3 linked regions of the Paludisphaera borealis genome follow. The protein of the gene in region 3 interacts with the protein of the main gene of each other region in a pairwise test. Links are inferred from orthologs where the notes say so. Each region holds a gene or a part of one and is shown on either strand. Other genes may lie near its edges. The genes, in order: dnaE, dnaX and BSF38_RS06665.

Region 1 (7,111 bases), 1.5 Mb from region 3 along the record:
GTTTGGGGGACTGACTCTGAGTTGCGCGTGGTTCGAAATCCGAATTCCCAGCCCTCCGTGCGTCGAGCCTTTTCCGATTCCGAACTTCGACGAGCCCTGCCAGATAGAACCAGGGTCGACGATCGATCATCAACGGCTTCATCGGTTTGCGCCCCCCCGTCGTGGCGACTTGCGGCTTGAGCCGTCCCCCCTCGCGTTGCATCCATCGTCGGCAAACCTAGCACGATTCACAAGGACCTTCGAATCCTCTCACACGCGATACGTCAATCTCCGCCGATTCGTCCGGGATCTGCTAGAATACAATGTCCTGGACGCGGGTACATAGCCGCGTCGGTCCTCTAAGGAGAGAGTTCGCTCATGGCCAGTCGCCCGTTCGTTCACTTGCATTGCCACAGCCATTACAGCTTGCTCGACGGCCAGAACAAGCTGCCGGACCTGGTCAAGCAGGTCAAGGCGCTGGGGATGCCGGCGATCGCGGTGACGGACCACGGCAACATGTTCGGGGCGATGGAGTTTCTCCGGGAGGCCAAGTACGCCGGCATCAAGCCGATCGTGGGGATCGAGGCGTACGTCGCACCCGGTAAGCGGACTGACCGCTCGACGAACGGGTCGGGGGATGAGAAGTTCGCGTATCACCTGACGCTCCTGGCCAAGAACGGCGTCGGGTTCAGGAACCTCCTACGGCTCACCTCGCGGTCGTACCAGGAGGGCTACTACTACAAGCCGAGAATGGACAAGGAGCTGCTCGCACGGCACAGCGAGGGGTTGATATGCCTGTCGGGCTGCGTCGGGTCCGAGTTCTCGCAGCACTTGCTGCACGACCGCACGGCGGCGGCTGAGAAGTTGGCGATCTGGTATCAGCAGACCTTCGGCGAGGACAACTTCTTCGTCGAGATCCAGAACAACGGCCTGCAAATCCAGCGCGATGCGATGGAGCGGCAGGTCGACCTGGCTAACCGGCTGGGGATGCCGCTGGTGGCGACCAGTGACGCCCACTACCTGAGGCAGGACGACCACCTTGCGCACGACGCCCTGCTGTGCATCAATACGGGCAAGACCGTCGACCAGCCGCTCGACAAGCCCCGGTTCGTCGCCGACGACGGCCGGCTGTCCGACCAGTTCCACGTCCGCAGTCCCGACGAGATGTACGCGGTCGTCGGCGGCCACGAGGAGGCCCTTGCGCAGTCGGCCCGGATCGCCGAGAGCGTCGAGGAGAACTACACCAGCCTGAACCTGGGCAAGCGGCTGTTCCCGTCGTTCAAGCCGCCGGAGGAGAAGACGGCCGAGGACTACCTGCGCGAGCTTTGCGAGCAAGGTTTAATCGCTCGGTACGGCGCGTCGCCCCCCGCCGAGGCCCGCGAGCGACTTGATCACGAGCTGGGTACCATCAACCGCATGGGGTTCGCGTCGTACTTCCTGATCGTCTGGGATTTCGTCCGCTACGCTCGCGAGAAGAGCATCCCGGCCCTGGCTCGTGGATCGGCCTGCGGTGCGCTCGTCAGTTACGTGCTCTACCTCAGCAACGTCTGCCCGCTCAAGTACGACCTGCTGTTCGAGCGGTTCCTCGACCCGAACCGGTCAGAGGCGCCCGACATCGACATCGACCTCTGCCAAGAGCGTCGGTACGAGGTCATCGAGTACGTCCGCCAGAAGTACGGCCAAGCCAACGTCGCGCAGATCGGCACGTTCGGAACCATGAAGGCCAAGGCGGCGATCAAGGACGTCGGCCGGGTGCTCAACCTCCCCCTCGCACGGGTCGAGGAGATCAACAAGCTGATCCCCACCCGGCTGAACATCACGCTCGAAGAGGCCCTCAAGGAAGAGCCGGCGCTGCGGAAGATGGTCGAGCAAGATCCGGACATCGAGCGACTGATGACGTTGGCCCGCCGGCTGGAAGGCTCGGTCCGCAACGCGAGCACGCACGCGGCCGGCGTGGTGATCGCCGACCAGCCGCTGGAATCGCTGGTCCCCTTGCAGGTGATCCGCCGCGGCGACAAGGAAGAGGTCGTCTGCACCCAGTGGGACATGGGCGACGTCGAGAAGGCCGGGCTCCTGAAAATGGACTTCCTCGGCCTCCGCAACCTGACGACGCTGGAGGCCGCCGTCCGCCTCATCAACGCCCGGAACCCGGACGCCCCGATCGACATCGACAACCTGCCGCTCAACGACCCCAAGGCGTTCGAGCTGCTCCAGCGCGGCGAGACCAAGGGCGTTTTCCAGCTTGAGAGCGCGGGCATCCGCGACCTTCTGGTGAAGATGAAGCCCGACCGATTCGCCGACATCATCGCCACCAACGCGCTCTACCGGCCGGGCCCGCTCAACGGCGGCATGGTCGACGAATACGTGGATGTGAAGAACAACCGCAAGCAGGCGACCTACTTGCATCCGGTGCTCCGCGACGTCCTGGAAGAGACCTACGGCGTCATGGTCTACCAGGAACAGGTCATGCGGATCCTCAACCGCCTGGGAGGCATCGAACTCTCCAAAGCGTACGCGTGCATCAAGGCGATCTCGAAGAAGAAGACCGAGACGATCGCCGAAGGCCGCGACCAGTTCATCAAGGGCTCGATCGAGAAGGGCCTGGAACGCGACCAGGCGTCGCGGATCTTCGCGCTCATCGAGTTCTTCGGCGGCTACGGCTTCAACAAGTCGCACAGTACGGCCTACGCGCTGGTGGCCTACCAGACGGCCTACCTGAAGTCGCACTACCCAACCGAGTACATGGCGGCCGTCCTGTCGTCGGAGATGAACGGAGCGGAGCGCGACAAGTTCTTCGTCGAACACATCGACGACTGCCGGCGCATGGGCATCGAGGTGCAGCGGCCCGACGTCAACCGCGGGAGCACGACGTTCACGGTCGTGACCGAGGGCAAGGTGGAGTTCGGGCTCGAAGCCGTGAAAGGGGTCGGCACCAAGGCGGTCGAGGCGATCCTTCGGGCTCGCGAGGAGGGGGGGCCGTATCGAAGCCTCGACGAGTTTTTCGAGCGGGTGTCGACGCGTGAGGTGAGCGCCGCCGCCGCCGAGACTTTGATTCGCGCCGGGGCGTTCGACGGCTTCGGCGCTCGAAGGTCGCAGCTTCTGGCCGTCCTCCCCCGCGCCATGCAGGCCGGACAGGCCAAGCAGGAGGACCGCCGCCGCGGCCAGCGCGGACTGTTCGACGAGCCCGAAACTCCGGCGCACGGCGCGCACAATGGAAACGGCAACGGCGTCGCGCCCGGCGTCGCCAACCTGCCAGACGTCCCCGAACTCCCCGACGTCGATTTGCTCAGCGGCGAGAAGAAGGCGCTGGGTTTTTATATGTCGAACCACCCTTTGACCCGCTACGCGGCGACGCTTCAGGCGTTGTCGACGCACCGGACGACGGACCTGGCCTCGGCCCCGGACAAATGCGAGGTGCTCCTCGGCGGCATGATCACGAACGTCCAGGTGCGGAACGTCCAGAAGAGCCGGTCGGGCCTGACGCGAATGGCCAAGCTGACCTTCGAGGACCTGGACGGCAGCACGCCGGCGATGCTCTGGCCCGAGGAGTTCGCCAAGCTCGGCGACCTGATCGTGAACGACGCGATCGGGTTCGTGAAGGGGACGATCGACCGCCGCCGCGATCCCCCCGAGCTGGTGATCAGCAAGATCATCCCGATCGAATCGGCGTCGTCCGAGCTGGCGCGCGGGGTCGTCGTGCGGCTGCACAAGGGACTTCAGCAGGACGCCGAGCTGGAGCGTCTGCTGCGGATCGTCCGGGTCCATCCCGGCGGCCTGGACCTCTATCTTGAGATTTTCGGGATCGAGAACGTCCGCCGCGTGATCTACCGCGCGGGGGCCTCGCTGCGCATCCGCTGCGACGAGAAGATGGTCGCCGAGATGGAGCAGGTCGTCGGTTCGGGCAACGTCCGCCTGCTCGGCCAGCGCGGGGCGACGGCGCGGGCCGAGTCGTCGGCCAAGCCGGCGGTCGCGGTGCGCGTCGCGGTCCCCGAGCCGATGGACGACCTCGACCCCACCGACGACCTCGACGACGATTGAGAGCCCGGCGTCGCCCCGAGCGAGGCGGTCTTCATGAATTCTTCGCGCGACATTCTTTGATGCTTCGCTCGCCTCCCCTCTCGCGTGGATATACTTTTCATCGTCGGCCCCGACTAGCGATCGTCGCTGCTCGGGCGGCTCCCAACCGATGATGAAACACGCAATGATATCGAAAATACAGAATGCGTTGCGGCCGTTGCTCCTGGCCTTCGGGTTCGGGCTCGCGGGGTTCCTGGCCGGCTGCGGCAGTTCGGATTCCGCTCCGACGTCCATGACGACGTACCCCGTCAAGGGTAAGGTCTTGCTCGCCGACGGCAAGCCGTTGGCGTCGGGCGTGGTCGTCTTCGCGCTTCCCGAGAAGGGGATGGAATTCGAGGCTCCGCTCGAGTCCGACGGCTCGTTCGCGCTCAAGAGCAGCTACGGCGAGGGCGCGCCCGAGGGGTCGTACAAGATCCGGATTCAGGCCGACCTCTCCAAGCCGGCCGACCCCAAAGCCCGCGGCGGCCGCCGCTCGGGCGCGAATCTGGCCTATCCCGCCAAGTACGGCGATGAAACAACCTCAGGCCTGACGGCCGTCGTGAAGCCTTCCGCCAACGACCTTGAGCCGTTCACGCTCGCCAAGTGACAGGTTGTTATAGCCTGTCATCTCGATCAGTTGATTCTTGAAGTGGATCTTCCGGAGCGGTCCGGCGGTCCGTGAAGCCCCCCCGATCGCGGCTTCTTCCTTCTCCCCCCTTCGTACCGGCCCTTCCGCTTTACAGCCATTCCACGGAGAATCGATTCCATGAGATCTCTCGCGAGATCGCCCCGACGCGGCGGCTTCACCCTGATCGAACTGCTGGTGGTCATCGCCATCATCGCCGTTTTGATCGCGTTGCTCTTGCCGGCCGTGCAGTCGGCCCGCGAGGCCGCCCGTCGCGCCCAGTGCACCAACAACCTGAAGCAGATCGGCCTGGCTCTGCATAACTACGAGAGCACCAACACGGCGTTTCCTCCGGGCGGCGAGTCGACGAACTACAATCCCTCGACGGTCGGTTCGGCGTCGGCGGTGCCGATCACGCAGTTCGTGGACGGCAACTGGAGCACCTTCGCCCGTCTGCTCACGTTCATCGAAGGCGGCGCGTCGTACAACGCGTTGAACTTCAACGCCAAGGAGTACAACGAGGCCTCCGGCATGAACTTCACCGGCGCCTCGACGGTCATCTCGACCTTCCTCTGCCCGTCGTCCTCGCGTCAGCCCGACGGCGGCAGCGACGGCGTCGACCCCAATGATCCGATCACCACCCGGGCCGGCCGGGGCTACGCTTACGACGACTACGGCCCGACCGTCTACACCGACATCAGCCCGCTGGGCGTGGCCATCACCCCCGGCTCCGCCACCCCCTACCGCGATAAGACCACGCGGCAGGACGGCCTGCTGAAGCAGGGTAAGACCTCGATCGGCGAGATCACCGACGGCACCAGCAACACCATCGCCATCGGCGAGGACGCCGGCCGCGACCCCCGCTTCATCAGCCCCTACACCGAGGGCGAGATCTACGGCGGCGTCGCCGGCTCCGGGACCTTCCCGGGCGAGCAGGGGCCCGCGGGCGGCCCCGGCGTCAAGCGTCGCTACTGGCGATGGGCCGAGGCCGACACCGCCTTCGGCGTCTCGGGCGCGCCCAACAACAAGTTCCGGCCGATGTGCGAGGCCGCCGGCTGGACCCAGACCGGCGTCTCCGCCGGCAACAACGCCGGCGCCAACGACGAGTTGTTCTCGTACCATCCCGGCGGCGTCAACGTCCTTATGGGCGACGGCAGCGTCCGGTTCATCAAGGACTCGATCAACGTAGTCACCCTCCGCGCCCTCATCACCCTCAAGGGCGGCGAGGTCATCAGCTCTGACGCTTATTGATCGGATCGTGTGAACGCGGCTTCAAGCAAGACCCCGGAAGTTCGCCCTCGGGCGGGACTTCGGGGTCTTCGCGTTTCCTTCGCCGCTCATTTCTCGTAGAGCGGATCGAGGACGACGATCCGGGCCGAGTCGCCGTCGTGGACAGCCATCTTGCCGCCGGGATACATGCAGCCGCCTGCGAAAGTCCCGTCCTTGGCGAGGGCGTAGAACGAGACGTTGAAGGTCGTCTTGCCGTCGGGCCGTCGCCGCTTGGGGTCGCGGACGCTCGTCTCGGCGACCCGCTTGAGGGCTTCCATCACCGCGTCCTTGGCCGTCAGCCCCCGGCGCATGGCTTCGACGATCAGGTGACTGGAGAGGTTCAGCAGGTTCGCCTCGCCGACGCCCGTCGAGCCGGCCGAGCCGACCTCGTTGTCGAGGTAGAGCCCCGCGCCCAGGATCGGCGAATCGCCGACCCGCCCCGGGATCTTCCACGACAGGCCCGAGGTGGTCGTCGTGCAGCCGAGGTCGCCGTGGGTATCGAGCACCGAGCAGTGGATCGTGCCGGTCACCCGCTTCTTGATGTATTCATGAACATGGTCGGCGACCTCCGGTTCGGGCGGCGGGACCCAGTCGTCGTTGGGGTCACGCGTCTCCTTCCAGTGCAGCCAGATCTTCCGCGACTCGTCGGTCAGCAGGTCGACTTCAGGGAACCCGTGGGCGCGGGCGAACCGGAGGGCGCCGTCGCCCACGATCAGGCAGTGCCGGGTCCGCTTCATCACCAGCCGGGCGACGGCGGCCGGGTGCATGATGTTGCGGATCGACGCGACCGAGCCGCCGCCGTGGGTCGGGCCGTGCATCACGGCCCCATCCAGCTCGACGACGCCGTCCTCGTTCGGCAGGCCGCCGTAGCCGACCGAGTTGTCGGCCGGGTCGGCCTCGACGATCGCGACCCCTTCGACGGCCGCGTCGAGCGGGTCGTAACCGTTCTTGACCAGTTCGACCGCCCGCTCGACGGCGCGCAGGCCGTTGCCGCTGGCGACGGCCGTCGGCCTTCGAGACCCCACCGTCGCCGGCGGCGACGCCCCGATCGCCAGCGTGCTCAGGCTGGCCGCGGCCGTCGTGCCCATGAAGAAACGTCGGTTTATAGGTCTGCGCATGGCGTCTCACTCCCGATGATCGTCGGCGTCGACTCCCCACGTCGATTTCATCGTACCAGATCAA
Region 2 (5,826 bases), 1.7 Mb from region 3 along the record:
CGCGCATCCTCCGCCTCAGGGACGGTCGGCTGCTGCCTTGAACCTCAACGCGAAACCGGGAGAGCCCCCGTGCGACTGAGCGACCTGCTGACCTTGCCGTTCGCGTCGTTGCGCCGGCAGCCCCTGCGGACGGTGCTCACCACCTTGGGCGTGGTCTTCGGCGCGTTCGTCCTGGCCGCGAGCCTGTCGATCGGGCAGGGGGTTCAAGAGACGATCGACCGCGAAACCCGCCGTAACGGCGTCGCCCGCCGGGTCGACGTCTCCCCCGCATGGAAGCCCGCCGCTCCGAAGCCCGACGAGCCGGTCGCCGGTGCCATGACCGACGCCCGCCGCGATCGGCTCCGCAAGGCGATCGCCGATGCGACGCCGTGGTACAACCGGCAGGACGACCGAGTCAAGCTCACGCGCGAGCGATTGAACACGCTCGCCGCGATGCCCCACGTCGAAACGATGACGCCGATCCTCAACCTCGGCGCGTTCGCCGTCCTCGGCGAGAAATCGCAATTTACGGGGCTGGCCTCGGCCCGGCCGACCGACGAGGCCCTCCGCCGCCGGATCATCGCCGGCCGCCTGTTCAACGCCCCGGACGAGCGCGGGCTGGTCGTCAGCGAACTACTCGCCTACCGCCTGGGATGCGTCGACGAGGCCGACGTCGCCCGCCTGATCGGCCAGACGCTCCGGCTGGAGTTCCGCCGCCAGGAGTTTGACGGCGGCATCCAGGTCTACCTGATGAAGCAGCAAGGAACCCCGACCCGCGACGAGGCCGACGCCCTCCAGAAGATCAAGCAGCGGCTGCCGGACGCGCTCGACAAGCTCGGGCTGACGCCCAAGGAGGTCGAGGTCCTGCGGAGCGCCCTCGTCGTGAAGCCCGTCACGGCACCGGCCGTGCAGACCGAGGAATTCCCGGTCGTCGGCGTGATCCGCCAGTCGACGGAGGAAGAATTGAAGGGACCGTGGAACCCGTTACGGGTCGATGCCGACGCGGTATTGCCCTTTCAGACGGCCGTCGACGTTCACTTTCGGGTGACCGAGCCCGACGAGCAAGGAGTGGACCGGGCGATCCTGATCGTGGACGCCGAGGCGAACGTCAAGGACGTGGTTCAGAAGGTCCAGGAGACGGGACTCGACAGCCGGGCCGCCGTGGAATTCATCGACCGCGAGCGACTCATTTATCTGTTGATCTTCGGCGGCATGACGTGCGTGGCGGCGGTGGCGCTCTTGGTCTCGGCGCTGGGGATCGCCAACACGATGCTGATGAGCGTCCTCGAACGGACGCGGGAGATCGGCGTCATGAAGGCCGTCGGCGCCGACAACCGCCATCTGCTTGTGATGTTCCTGATCGAGGGCGCCCTGATTGGCTTCTTCGGCGGCGTCTTCGGGCTGCTGCTCGCCTGGGCCGCGTCGTATCCGGGAGACGCCTGGATCAAGGAGATGGTGCTCCGGGATATGAAGATCGACCTGGCGCACGGGATCTTCGTCTTCCCCCCCTGGCTGGTCGTCGCCGTCCTGACCCTGCCCGTCGTCGTCACCACCCTCGCCGCCGTCTACCCCGCCCGCCACGCCGCCCGGATCGACCCGGTGAAGGCCCTGCGACACGAGTAGGGCCGGAAGGGGCCGTCCACGAACAACGTCCAACTGTTTATTCCAGGGAATTCACCACGGAGGACAGAAGGACACGGAGGGCAAACGATTCGATCGATCGCCCAACAACGTGAGTCAAGGCGGCCGATCTCGAATATCGATTCCGGACTCGGCGACAAGGCGACAAGGCGCAGTCCTAGATCTTGACCTTGCATCCTCCCCCGGTCTTTCCGACAATAGCTCTTTCGCCAGACGACCGCCTGAGGCGGGGGTCTCGGTGAGCCGGGGGGGACCCGGGCAATGGGGGTTTGTGAACCTGGTCAGGGCGGGAACGCAGCAGCCATAAGCATCACCCTCATGTGCGCGGGAGAACCTCCCCGGCTCTCCAAGGCCCCTGCAAACGCGGGCGACCGGCCCGAGCGAGCGGGCTGAGGAAGCGAAGCGAAGCGAAAGCGGTAACGGACGGAGCCGAGGTCGACTCTCGCAGAGCAAGGACGCCGGACGGCCGGGCTCGGACCTCGACGACAGGGAAACCGGTCCGACGGAGCACCGTCTCGTGTCGCAAGGTCCCGCGCCGAAAAAGCAAGCCAGTTCCACCAACGACGACGCCGAGCCCTCGTCGGCGGCGCACGTCCCGGGCTCTCGCGACGCTTCGGCGGGCAATTACACGGTCGTCGCGCGTCGCTATCGGCCGCAACGGTTCGAAGACGTCGTCGGTCAGGACCACGTCGTCCAGGCGCTTCGCAACGCGATCCGGCTCAACAGGTTGGCGCAGGCGTACCTGTTCTGCGGCACTCGGGGCGTCGGCAAGACGTCGATGGCCCGGATCTTCGCCAAGTGCCTGAACTGCGTGAACGGGCCGACCGAAGAGCCGTGCCAGGTCTGCGACATCTGCCAGGCGATCTCCGTCGGCCAGGACGTCGACGTGATCGAGATCGACGGCGCCAGCAACAACGGCGTCGAGCAGGTCCGCGAGCTGCGGCAGAACGTCTCGCTCCGCCCCAGCCGGGCCAAGTACAAAATCTACTACATCGACGAAGTCCACATGCTCTCGACGGGGGCGTTCAACGCGCTCTTGAAGACGCTCGAAGAGCCACCGCCGCACGTGAAGTTCTTCTTCGCGACGACCGAAGCGAACAAGATCCCGATCACGGTCCTGTCGCGTTGCCAGCGGTACGACTTCGCCGGGATCACCCCCGAGGCGATCGTCGGCGCGCTCAAGGACATCTGTGACCGCGAGCAGGTCGACGCCGAGGTCGAGGCGCTCCAGGTCGTCGCCCGCCGCGCCGGGGGATCGATGCGCGACGCCCAGTCGCTGCTCGAACAGCTCCTGTCGTCGGGAAGCCCGAAACTGACTGTCGAGGTCGTCCACGGCCTGCTCGGAACCGCCAGCGACGAACGGTTGCTGGGGATGCTCGAAGCGCTGTCGAGCCGCGACCCGGCCGCGGCCCTCACGCTGCTCGACCAGGCCGCGAGCCAGGGAGTCCAGGCGTCGGAGCTGCTGGCCGGCACGCTCGACTTCCTCCGCGACGCGATGGTTCTCTCGATCGGCGCCGGCTCGATCCTGCTCACCGTCTCGCCCCGCCAGCGCCCCCGTCTCCAGGCCGTCGTCGACGCCTGGTCGACCGATTCGATCGTCACGGCCCTTCAGATCCTCGCCGAAGCCCGTGCGCGAATGCGCGGCGTCGCCCACGGCAGATTGCTCGCTGAACTGGCTCTCGTGCGAGTCGCTCGACTCGAAGATCTCGAAGACTTGACCGAAATGGTCCAGCGGCTCAAGGCGCTCGAATCCGGATCGCCCCTACCGCCCAGGTCTTCGGCGCCCAGCTTAAAAAAAAAGCTAACGCCGACTGACGACGCCCCCAACCGCGCCCCGGAAGCCGAAAAAACCGCCGTGGTCGGTGCCGCCGTCGCCCCGGCTCCTCGATCCGAACCCGAGCGCGCGGCCGAAAGGCCCCGAGCGGGCAGCGGAACGGCGACGAAAGCCCAGGGTGTGAAAGAGGTTGCGACGGTCGCCCGGAAACCGGCGAAGGTCGCCGAGGCCGAGGACGAAGCCGGCGGGGCGCCGCTCGAATTGCACGTCGTCAGCGGCATCTGGCCCGACCTGATCAAGAAGGTGGGCGCGAATCTGGGATGGAAGTTGAGCCAGGCGATGCCGATCGGTCTGGACGGGCCGGACGTCCTGGTCATCGGGGCCAAGCCGGGATACAATTCGGTGGCCGACCTGTGCGGGACCGACGAGGCGCGAAGGCTGATCGCCGATTCCCTTCGAGGGTTGCTGCGACGCCCCTTGACCGTTCGCTACCAGCAATCAAACGCCGACGCCGACAGCGGCTCCGGCGCTCCCGCCGCCGAGTCGCGACGGGCCGACCAGCTCCAGAGCGACCCGATGGTTCAGAAGGTCATCGAGCTGTTCGAGGCGCGGGTGTTGCATCTCGAATACGAAGGCGAGCAAGACAACGACGGCCCTTCGGCCGCGCAGGGTGCGGGCTGAAGAATCACCGCGATCGCCACAAGGATACGTCAGAAAAGAGGCTCCCGTGTTCGGACAACTGGGAAACATCGCAGAACTGATGCGCAACGCGGGCAAGTTGCGGGATTCGGTCGCCAAGGCGACGGAAGCGCTTGGCCAGCTTCAGGTTGAAGGCAGCTCGGGCGGCGGCGCGGTGACGGCGAAGATCAACGGCCGGATGGAGATGATCGCGCTGCGGATTGATCCCAAGCTGCTGGCCGACGGCGATGCCGAGCTGCTCGAAGACCTGGTCGTCTCGGCGGTGAACGCCGCGATGGTCAAGGCGCGCGATTCGGCGGCTCAGTCGCTGGCGTCGGTGGCCGGCGGCCTGCCGATGGGGCTGTTCCCCGGCGGGGACGCACCGATCGGCCCCGGGCCCGGAGGCTCCTGACGATGGCCGGCTCCGGCTACGCGGCGGCGCTCGACCGCCTGACCACGACCCTGGGGCGGCTCCCCGGCATCGGCGCGAAATCGGCCGAGCGGCTCGCCCATCACCTGCTCAAGTGTCCCGTCGACGAGGCCCTCGAACTCGCCGAGGCCATCCGAACGGCCAAGGAGCAGGTACGCCATTGTCAAATTTGCTACCACCTCACCGAGGTGGATGCACCCATCTGCGGCATTTGCCGCGACGAGCGCCGCGATCCGAGCTTGGTCTGCGTCGTCGAGCAGTCGCGCGACCTGCTGGCGATCGAGAAAGCCGGCTCGTTTCCCGGCGTCTATCACGTCCTGCTCGGCCGCCTGGCCCCGTTGCAGGGGATGGGGCCGGACCAGTTGACCGTCGACGCGCTGGAAGCCCGGGTCCGCGCCGGGTCGGTCCGCGAGCTGATCATGGCCACCAATCCCAACCTCGAAGGGGACGGCACCGCCCTGTTCATCGCCAAGCGGCTGGCCGACACGTCCGTCCAGATCACCCGCCTGGCGCGCGGACTGGCCTCGGGCAGCACGCTCGAATTCGCCAGCCGCGACATGCTCGCCGACGCCCTCGCCGGCCGCCAGCCGTTCTGAGCGCCGCAACAACCGGCCGGGCGATGTGGCGTCCGTGAATCGCTCCGCGCGCCGGCCTGTCGGTTTCCCGGGCCTTCGACGAGATTGCGCTTGAAGTCCGCCGGAAGGTGGCATAATACTTGCTAGAGAACATGGCGTGCCGTGGCGAGAATCGTTCTGGTTTTTGTCGCGACGGTTCGACTGATTCGCGGAACTGAGGGATTGGTGGATCATGCGGCTTGACACGTCCCAGCAGATGCGAACCGAGATGCGGCTGCGCATGGCGCCGCGCATGATCCAGTCGATGGAAATCCTTCAGTTGCCGATCATGGCCTTGCAGGAGCGGATCGAGCAGGAGCTGAGCGAAAACCCGGTGCTGGTCGACCTCCGCGAATCGACGCCGACGACCACCGAGGACTCCGACGACACGTCCACCCCCGCACCGGCCGAGGCCGAGACGGCCGAATCCAACGAGTTCGACAGCCTCGGCGGCCTCGACGAGAACTGGAGCGAGCTGTACGACGAAGGCCCGCGCCGCAGCCGCGCCTCGCTTAGCGAAGAGGGGGACCGCAAGCAAGACGCCATGCAAAACATGGCGTCGCGCCCGCGTTCGTTCCATGACGGCCTGGCGGAACAGCTCGGGTTCTTCGACTGCGACCCGATCCTCCGCGACCTGGCCGAGTACATCATCCACAGTCTCGACGACAACGGCTACCTGCCCAAGAACGTCACCCTCCACGACATCGCCC
Region 3 (5,668 bases):
GACGGAGCGGTCGCCGACGATCGCCGGATCCGGTCGGCCTTGCCCACGCTCAAGGACGTCCTCGACCGCGGCGGCAGCCTGATCCTGGTCAGCCACCTCGGCCGCCCCACCGGCGACCCGGCGGCCGACGCTCCGTTCAAGCTCGACACGGTCGCGGCCAAGCTCCAGGAGCTGATCGGCCGACCCGTCGAGAAGGCTGACGACACCGTCGGACCGAGCGCCAAGAAGCTCGCGGCCGACCTCAAGCCGGGCGGGATTCTGGTCCTTGAGAACGTCCGGTTCAACAAGGGCGAGAAGAAGGGCGACCCCGCGTTCGCCAAGGAGCTGGCGAGTCTCGCCGACGCCTACGTCAACGACGCGTTCGGCACCTGCCACCGCGACGAAGCCTCTATGGTCGCCGTCCCCGAGCAGTTCCCTTCCGAGAAGCGCGCGATCGGCTTCCTGGTCGAGAAAGAGCTGAAGATCCTCGACACCCTGCTCAAGAACCCCAAGAGCCCGTACGTCGCCGTCATGGGCGGGGCCAAGGTCTCCGACAAGATCCTGGTCATGGAGACCCTGCTCAAGAGCGTCGACAAGCTTCTCGTCGGCGGGGCCATGACCTACACGTTCTTGAAGGCCCAGGGCCACGGGATCGGCAAGAGCCGGGTCGAGGCCGACAAGCTCGACGTCGCCCGCAACCTGCTCGATTCGGCCGGCGGCAAGATCGTCCTGCCGGTCGACCACCTGATCGCCGACAAGCCCGAGGCCGGCGCCCAGACCAAGGTCGTCGACGGCCCCGAGATTCCCGACGGCTGGTTCGGCATGGACATCGGCCCCAAGACGATCGCCCTCTACTCCCAGATCATCCTCGAAGCCGGCACCGTCGTGTGGAACGGCCCGATGGGCATGTTCGAGGTCGAAGCCTTCGCCAAGGGGACCAAGGCGGTCGCCCTGGCTCTCGCTGAGTCGCCGGGCGTCACCGCCGTCGGCGGCGGCGAATCGGCCGAGGCCGTCGAGAAGTTCGGCTACGCCGACAAGGTCAGCCACGTCTCCACCGGCGGCGGCGCGTTCCTCGAATCGCTCGAGGGCAAGCAGTTCAACTCCCTCAAGGTCATCCCGGACCGCTGAGTCGCTGGGCTCCCCCTTCCGAACGCCAACGCCCCGCCGCCGCCAGCCGGCCGCGGGGCGTGCTTTTCAACGCACGACGGGGGGAGGCGCGCCGACGAAGATCTGCTTGACTTCGCTGTAGAAGCCGACCGGAACGCCGACGAAGGTCGCGGTCGCCGCCTTGACGATCGTGCTGTTGCTGGTTGAATTCTCGTAATATTCCCGAGGTTTCGAGAACAGCGGGTGGCGGTCGACGTAACTGACCGTCCGGGCCGGCGGCTCCTCGATGATCGTCCTGTCCTCGCCGCCGACGCTCGACGACAACGACGGCTCCACCGGCGCCGCAGCCCGGCGCGAGCCGGAAGTCTGACAGCCGGCGACCGCGAGGATCAGGACGCAGCAGAACGCCAGACCCAACCTGTTTCGCGTGGCCATTTTCCTCGATCCTTCCCACGAATAACTGCGCACCGTCGGGAGATGGCGGCAATGCTCCGTCATTGATCCGGTGAAGCATACACGACGAATCGGAGCCGGGCGCGTCAGCGCGGCCGGGCGGGAAGTCCGAAATTGACGCACCAGTACGGCGTGCCGTTTTTGGCGGTCGCGTAGCCTATGCCGATCTGGGTGAAGCTGCCGAGGATGTTCTTCCGATGGGGCCGGCTGTCGAGCCAACCTCGCATGACGTGCTCGGGGGTATAATGACCGTAGGCAATGTTCTCGCCGCAACGCCGCAGACGATAGCCCTGGTCCTGGACCCGTTCCAGAACCGTCGAGCCGTCGGCACCGGCGTGGGTCATCTTCCGGCGTTCGGCCATCTCCACGGCGTGCGCCTGGGCGGCGGCCTGGAGCCTCAAGCTGACGGCGAGCGCCGGCAGCTTTTCGACGGCCCGGTGCTTGTTGTGGAGGGCGAGCAAGTCGTCGCGGACGTCGTCCAGATCAAGCTTCGCCGGTCGGTCGGGCGCGGGCCAATTGGGGTCGGAGGGGGGCGGCTGTTGCGGCGTCCAGAACCCGATCATGGCGCAGCCGTGGAACACGACCGACATCCCGAGGGACGACGCCAGGGCGGTCCGGCGATTGATCCGGCGTGCGAACATGATCCTATCGTCGTCTCGCGGCTGCTGGAGAGATGAGACGGATGCCGACAACCGACCAGTATATCGCGTTCGACCTGGAGACCACCGGCCTGAACGTGGAATTCGACCGAGTCATCGAGATCGGCGCCGTGCGGTTCGACGCCCAAGGCCGTGAGCTTGACCGCTTCGAGCAGTTGATCAACCCGCAACGCCCGACTTCGCCCGGCGCGCAGGCGGTCAACGGCATCCGCGATTCGGAACTCGCCCGGGCACCGATCGCCTCGGACGTCTTGCCCAGATTTCTTGCATTCGTCCTAACCGTGCCTGGAGCCCCGCTCGTCGCCCACAACGCGGGCTTCGACGCCAAGTTTCTGGGACGGGAACTCGGCCGCGCGGGAATGCCGACGCCCGCCTGCCTGGTCCACGATACTCTGGCCCTCTCGCGACGCCGGTTGCCGGCGCTGCCCAGCCACCGCCTCGACCGCCTCATCGATCACTTCCGGCTCGGTTCGGAAGTCAGTCACCGAGCGCTCGGCGACGCCCTGGTCGTCAAGGACGTCTGGCTCCGACTCGACGGCCCGAACGCGCCGCCCGGAATGCTGGTCTCATATCCAGTCCACGATCCATCCGTTGCGGCCCAGCCGCCCCGAGGCTGGGAGAGCCTCGACCGGGTGGCCCGCGAGGGGGGACGGGTCTGGATCGTTTACGAAGGCGGGACGCGCGGCGCGGACCGTCGCGAGATCAGCCCCCGCCGGTTCACCCAGAAGGGGGGCGTGGCGTACGTCGTGGCGTTCTGCCATGTCGGCTCGCGCGAGAAGTTCTTCAGGCTCGATCGGATTCGCGAGTACGAGGCTGTCGCCGCGCCCTGAACGCTCGTCGGGATATTGCTGACGAACCCCTGAACCGATACATTGTAAGAACCCGCTCAGTCGACTTTTGCCGAGGTTGAATCATGCTCAAGGCCATCGCCCTCATTGCCGTCACGGTCGTTTACCGGCTTATCCCCCACCCGTGGAATCTCGTTCCCATGGGCGCGGTCTCGCTTTACGCCGGCGCCAAGCTTCCGCTGCGGTGGGCGTGGGCCGTGCCCATCTCCGCGCTCGTGATCTCCGATATGCTGATGGACTTCGGCGTAGGCGGCGCTTTTTTTGCGATCAACCGGGTCGCCGAGTACCATATCTACTCCCGCATCGCCGTTTACGGCGCGTTTGCGTTGACGACCCTGATCGGACCGCTGGCCAACCGCCCGAAGGTCGGCCCGGCGCTCTTGCCGGTCTTGTCGCTCGCGGCGTCCGGCCTGCTGTTCCTCACCAGCAACTTCGCGGTTTGGGCCGAGGGGCTGCTCTACCCGATGAACCTGTCGGGCCTGCTGGCCTGCTACGTCGCCGCCATCCCGTTCTTCGACAAGACCCTCCTGGCCGACTTGATCGGCACGGCGGTTCTGTTCAGCCTCGGCGCTCTGGTCAGCCACGTCTACACGCTCGTGGCGGCCCGCCGCTACAGCCTGGCCGACGTCGCGACCGTGGACGACTCGGTCCGCTCTTGAATTCCCTGGCGAGAGAGCGAGTGTCGATCCCCGTGGCGGAATTGCTGGTAAGCGTCCGGTCGGCCGATGAAGCGAAAAAAGCCGCGGCCGCCGGCGCCTTGGTGATCGACGTCAAGGAGCCCGACGAGGGCTCGCTGGGCCGGGCCGCCGTGGCGATCTGGCGCGACGTGCGCCGGTTCGTTCCCGCTCACATCCCCATGAGCGTCGCGCTCGGGGAGTTGACCGAGTGGCAAGTCGGCCAAGGCCCGGCGCTCCCTCTCGGAGCGTTCGACGGCGTGGCCTATTGCAAGCTCGGCCTGGCTCACGCCGGGCCGGACTGGCGCGACGACTGGCGGGCGCTTCGGGATCGCATCCCGACGCGTCGATGCCGCTGGATCGCCGTGGTCTACGCCGACTGGGAGACGGCCGGGGCGCCCAGCCCCGACGAGATTCTGGACCTCGCCATCGCCACGCCCGCCATCGTCGGCGTTCTGGTCGACACGTTCGACAAGTCGCAATCGGCGCGGCTTGACGACTCCGGTTGGCTGCCGTGGGCGCAGCGCGTGAGGGCGGCGCACCTGAAGCTCGCGATCGCGGGGGGACTGACTCCCGAGACGATCAAGAATCTCGCCGCGCTCGAACCGGACCTGATCGCGGTGCGGGGCGCGGCGTGCGAGTACGGGGATCGTCGTGGGGATATCGACGAGCGTCGAGTCTCGGAACTCGCCGCGATCGTGCGAGGGTTGTTCGTGCCGTCATGAGGATTCGACGTCGAACCGGACCCCCTGGGCGAGCGGGATCTGGTCGCCGTAGTTGATCGTGCAGGTCTGCCGCCGCATGTAGGCCTTCCACGAGTCGGACCCGGCCTCGCGACCGCCGCCGGTGGCCTTCTCGCCGCCGAACGCGCCGCCGATCTCGGCGCCCGAGGTGCCGATGTTGACGTTGGCGATGCCGCAGTCGGACCCAGCGGCCGACAGGAACCGCTCGGCTTCGACGAGGTCGCGCGTGAATATCGCCGACGTCAGCCCCTGCTCGACCTCGTTCTGGATCGCAACCGCCTCCTCGAACTCGCGGTAAGTGATCACGTAAAGGATCGGTGCGAAGGTCTCCTCGCCGACGATCGGCATGCCGCGCAGCACTCGCACCAATGCGGGCTCGATGAAGCACCCCGGCCGATCGAGCCGCTTGCCGCCGCAAACGACCGTGCCTCCCTGAGCCTCGGCTTGCCGGAGCGCCGATTGCATCGCCTCCACGGCTTGCTCGTGGATCAGCGGGCCGACGAGGACGCCGCCTTGCCAGGGGTCGCCGATCGACAGCGACCTGTAGGCTTTCGCGAGCCGTTCGATCACCTGTTCATGGAGCGACTCGTGGACGATCAGCCGGCGGGCCGTCGTGCAGCGCTGGCCGGCGGTGCCGACGGCTGCGAAGACGACGCCGCGGATCGCCATGTCCAGGTCAGCGCTTGGGGCGACGATCACGGAGTTGTTGCCGCCGAGTTCCAGGATCGTCCGTCCCAGCCGCCTCCCGACGACCTCGGCGACGTGGTAGCCCATCCGACAGCTTCCCGTGGCCGAGATCAGTGGCAGTCGGGCGTCGGTCAGCATCCGCTCGCCGACCTCCTCCGTCGACCCGATGCAGAGCCCGAAGACGCCGGGGAAGCCCTCCGCCTCGGCGGTCCGGCCGACGATTCGTTGGACGGCCAGGGCGGTCAGGGGGGCGAGCGGCGACGGCTTCCAGACGACGGTGTCGCCGCAGACGGCCGCGACCATTGCGTTCCAGGCCCAGACGGCGGCGGGGAAGTTGAAGGCGGTGATGACGCCGATCGGCCCCAGCGGGTGCCATTGCTCGATCATCCGGTGCCGGGGCCGCTCGCTGGCGATCGTCAGGCCGTAAAGCTGACGCGACAACCCGACGGCGAAGTCGCACATGTCGATCATTTCCTGGACCTCGCCCTCCCCCTCCGAGCGGATCTTCCCCGTCTCAA

The links.
Region 1: the proteins of BSF38_RS06665 (region 3) and dnaE interact in binary tests that used the Escherichia coli proteins (3 or more experiments, as listed by UniProt). The link is inferred for Paludisphaera borealis from one-to-one orthologs.
Region 2: the proteins of BSF38_RS06665 (region 3) and dnaX interact in binary tests that used the Escherichia coli proteins (3 or more experiments, as listed by UniProt). The link is inferred for Paludisphaera borealis from one-to-one orthologs.

The regions. Positions count from the first base shown.
Region 1 is NZ_CP019082.1:3,199,827-3,206,937, reverse strand. The notes cover bases 20-4,217. They hold dnaE (DNA polymerase III subunit alpha), read left to right. Parts: upstream 20-357; coding sequence 358-4,017; downstream 4,018-4,217. Other genes in these bases: BSF38_RS12370 (carboxypeptidase regulatory-like domain-containing protein), read left to right, coding at 4,181-4,217. Outside these bases: more of BSF38_RS12370, read left to right, coding at 4,218-4,642; BSF38_RS12365 (DUF1559 domain-containing protein), read left to right, coding at 4,802-5,911; BSF38_RS12360 (glycosylasparaginase), read right to left, coding at 5,998-7,047. UniProt on the Escherichia coli protein: DNA polymerase III is a complex, multichain enzyme responsible for most of the replicative synthesis in bacteria. This DNA polymerase also exhibits 3' to 5' exonuclease activity. The alpha chain is the DNA polymerase catalytic subunit.
Region 2 is NZ_CP019082.1:3,438,034-3,443,859, forward strand. Bases 1,694-4,606 are described here. They hold dnaX (DNA polymerase III subunit gamma/tau), read left to right. Parts: upstream 1,694-2,137; coding sequence 2,138-4,075; downstream 4,076-4,606. Other genes in these bases: BSF38_RS13320 (YbaB/EbfC family nucleoid-associated protein), read left to right, coding at 4,122-4,484; recR (recombination mediator RecR), read left to right, coding at 4,487-4,606. Also shown: BSF38_RS13300 (ABC transporter ATP-binding protein), read left to right, coding at 1-41; BSF38_RS13305 (ABC transporter permease), read left to right, coding at 70-1,602; more of recR, read left to right, coding at 4,607-5,098; rpoN (RNA polymerase factor sigma-54), read left to right, coding at 5,310-5,826. UniProt on the Escherichia coli protein: Part of the beta sliding clamp loading complex, which hydrolyzes ATP to load the beta clamp onto primed DNA to form the DNA replication pre-initiation complex.
Region 3 is NZ_CP019082.1:1,693,092-1,698,759, forward strand. What follows is about bases 1,370-4,124. They hold BSF38_RS06665 (exonuclease domain-containing protein), read left to right. Parts: upstream 1,370-2,221; coding sequence 2,222-3,028; downstream 3,029-4,124. Other genes in these bases: BSF38_RS06655 (hypothetical protein), read right to left, coding at 1,370-1,521; BSF38_RS06660 (CAP domain-containing protein), read right to left, coding at 1,626-2,180; BSF38_RS31235 (DUF6580 family putative transport protein), read left to right, coding at 3,112-3,705; BSF38_RS31240 ((5-formylfuran-3-yl)methyl phosphate synthase), read left to right, coding at 3,726-4,124. In the rest of the region: BSF38_RS06650 (phosphoglycerate kinase), read left to right, coding at 1-1,107; more of BSF38_RS06655, read right to left, coding at 1,174-1,369; more of BSF38_RS31240, read left to right, coding at 4,125-4,445; amaB (L-piperidine-6-carboxylate dehydrogenase), read right to left, coding at 4,440-5,668. UniProt on the Escherichia coli protein: DNA polymerase III is a complex, multichain enzyme responsible for most of the replicative synthesis in bacteria. The epsilon subunit contain the editing function and is a proofreading 3'-5' exonuclease.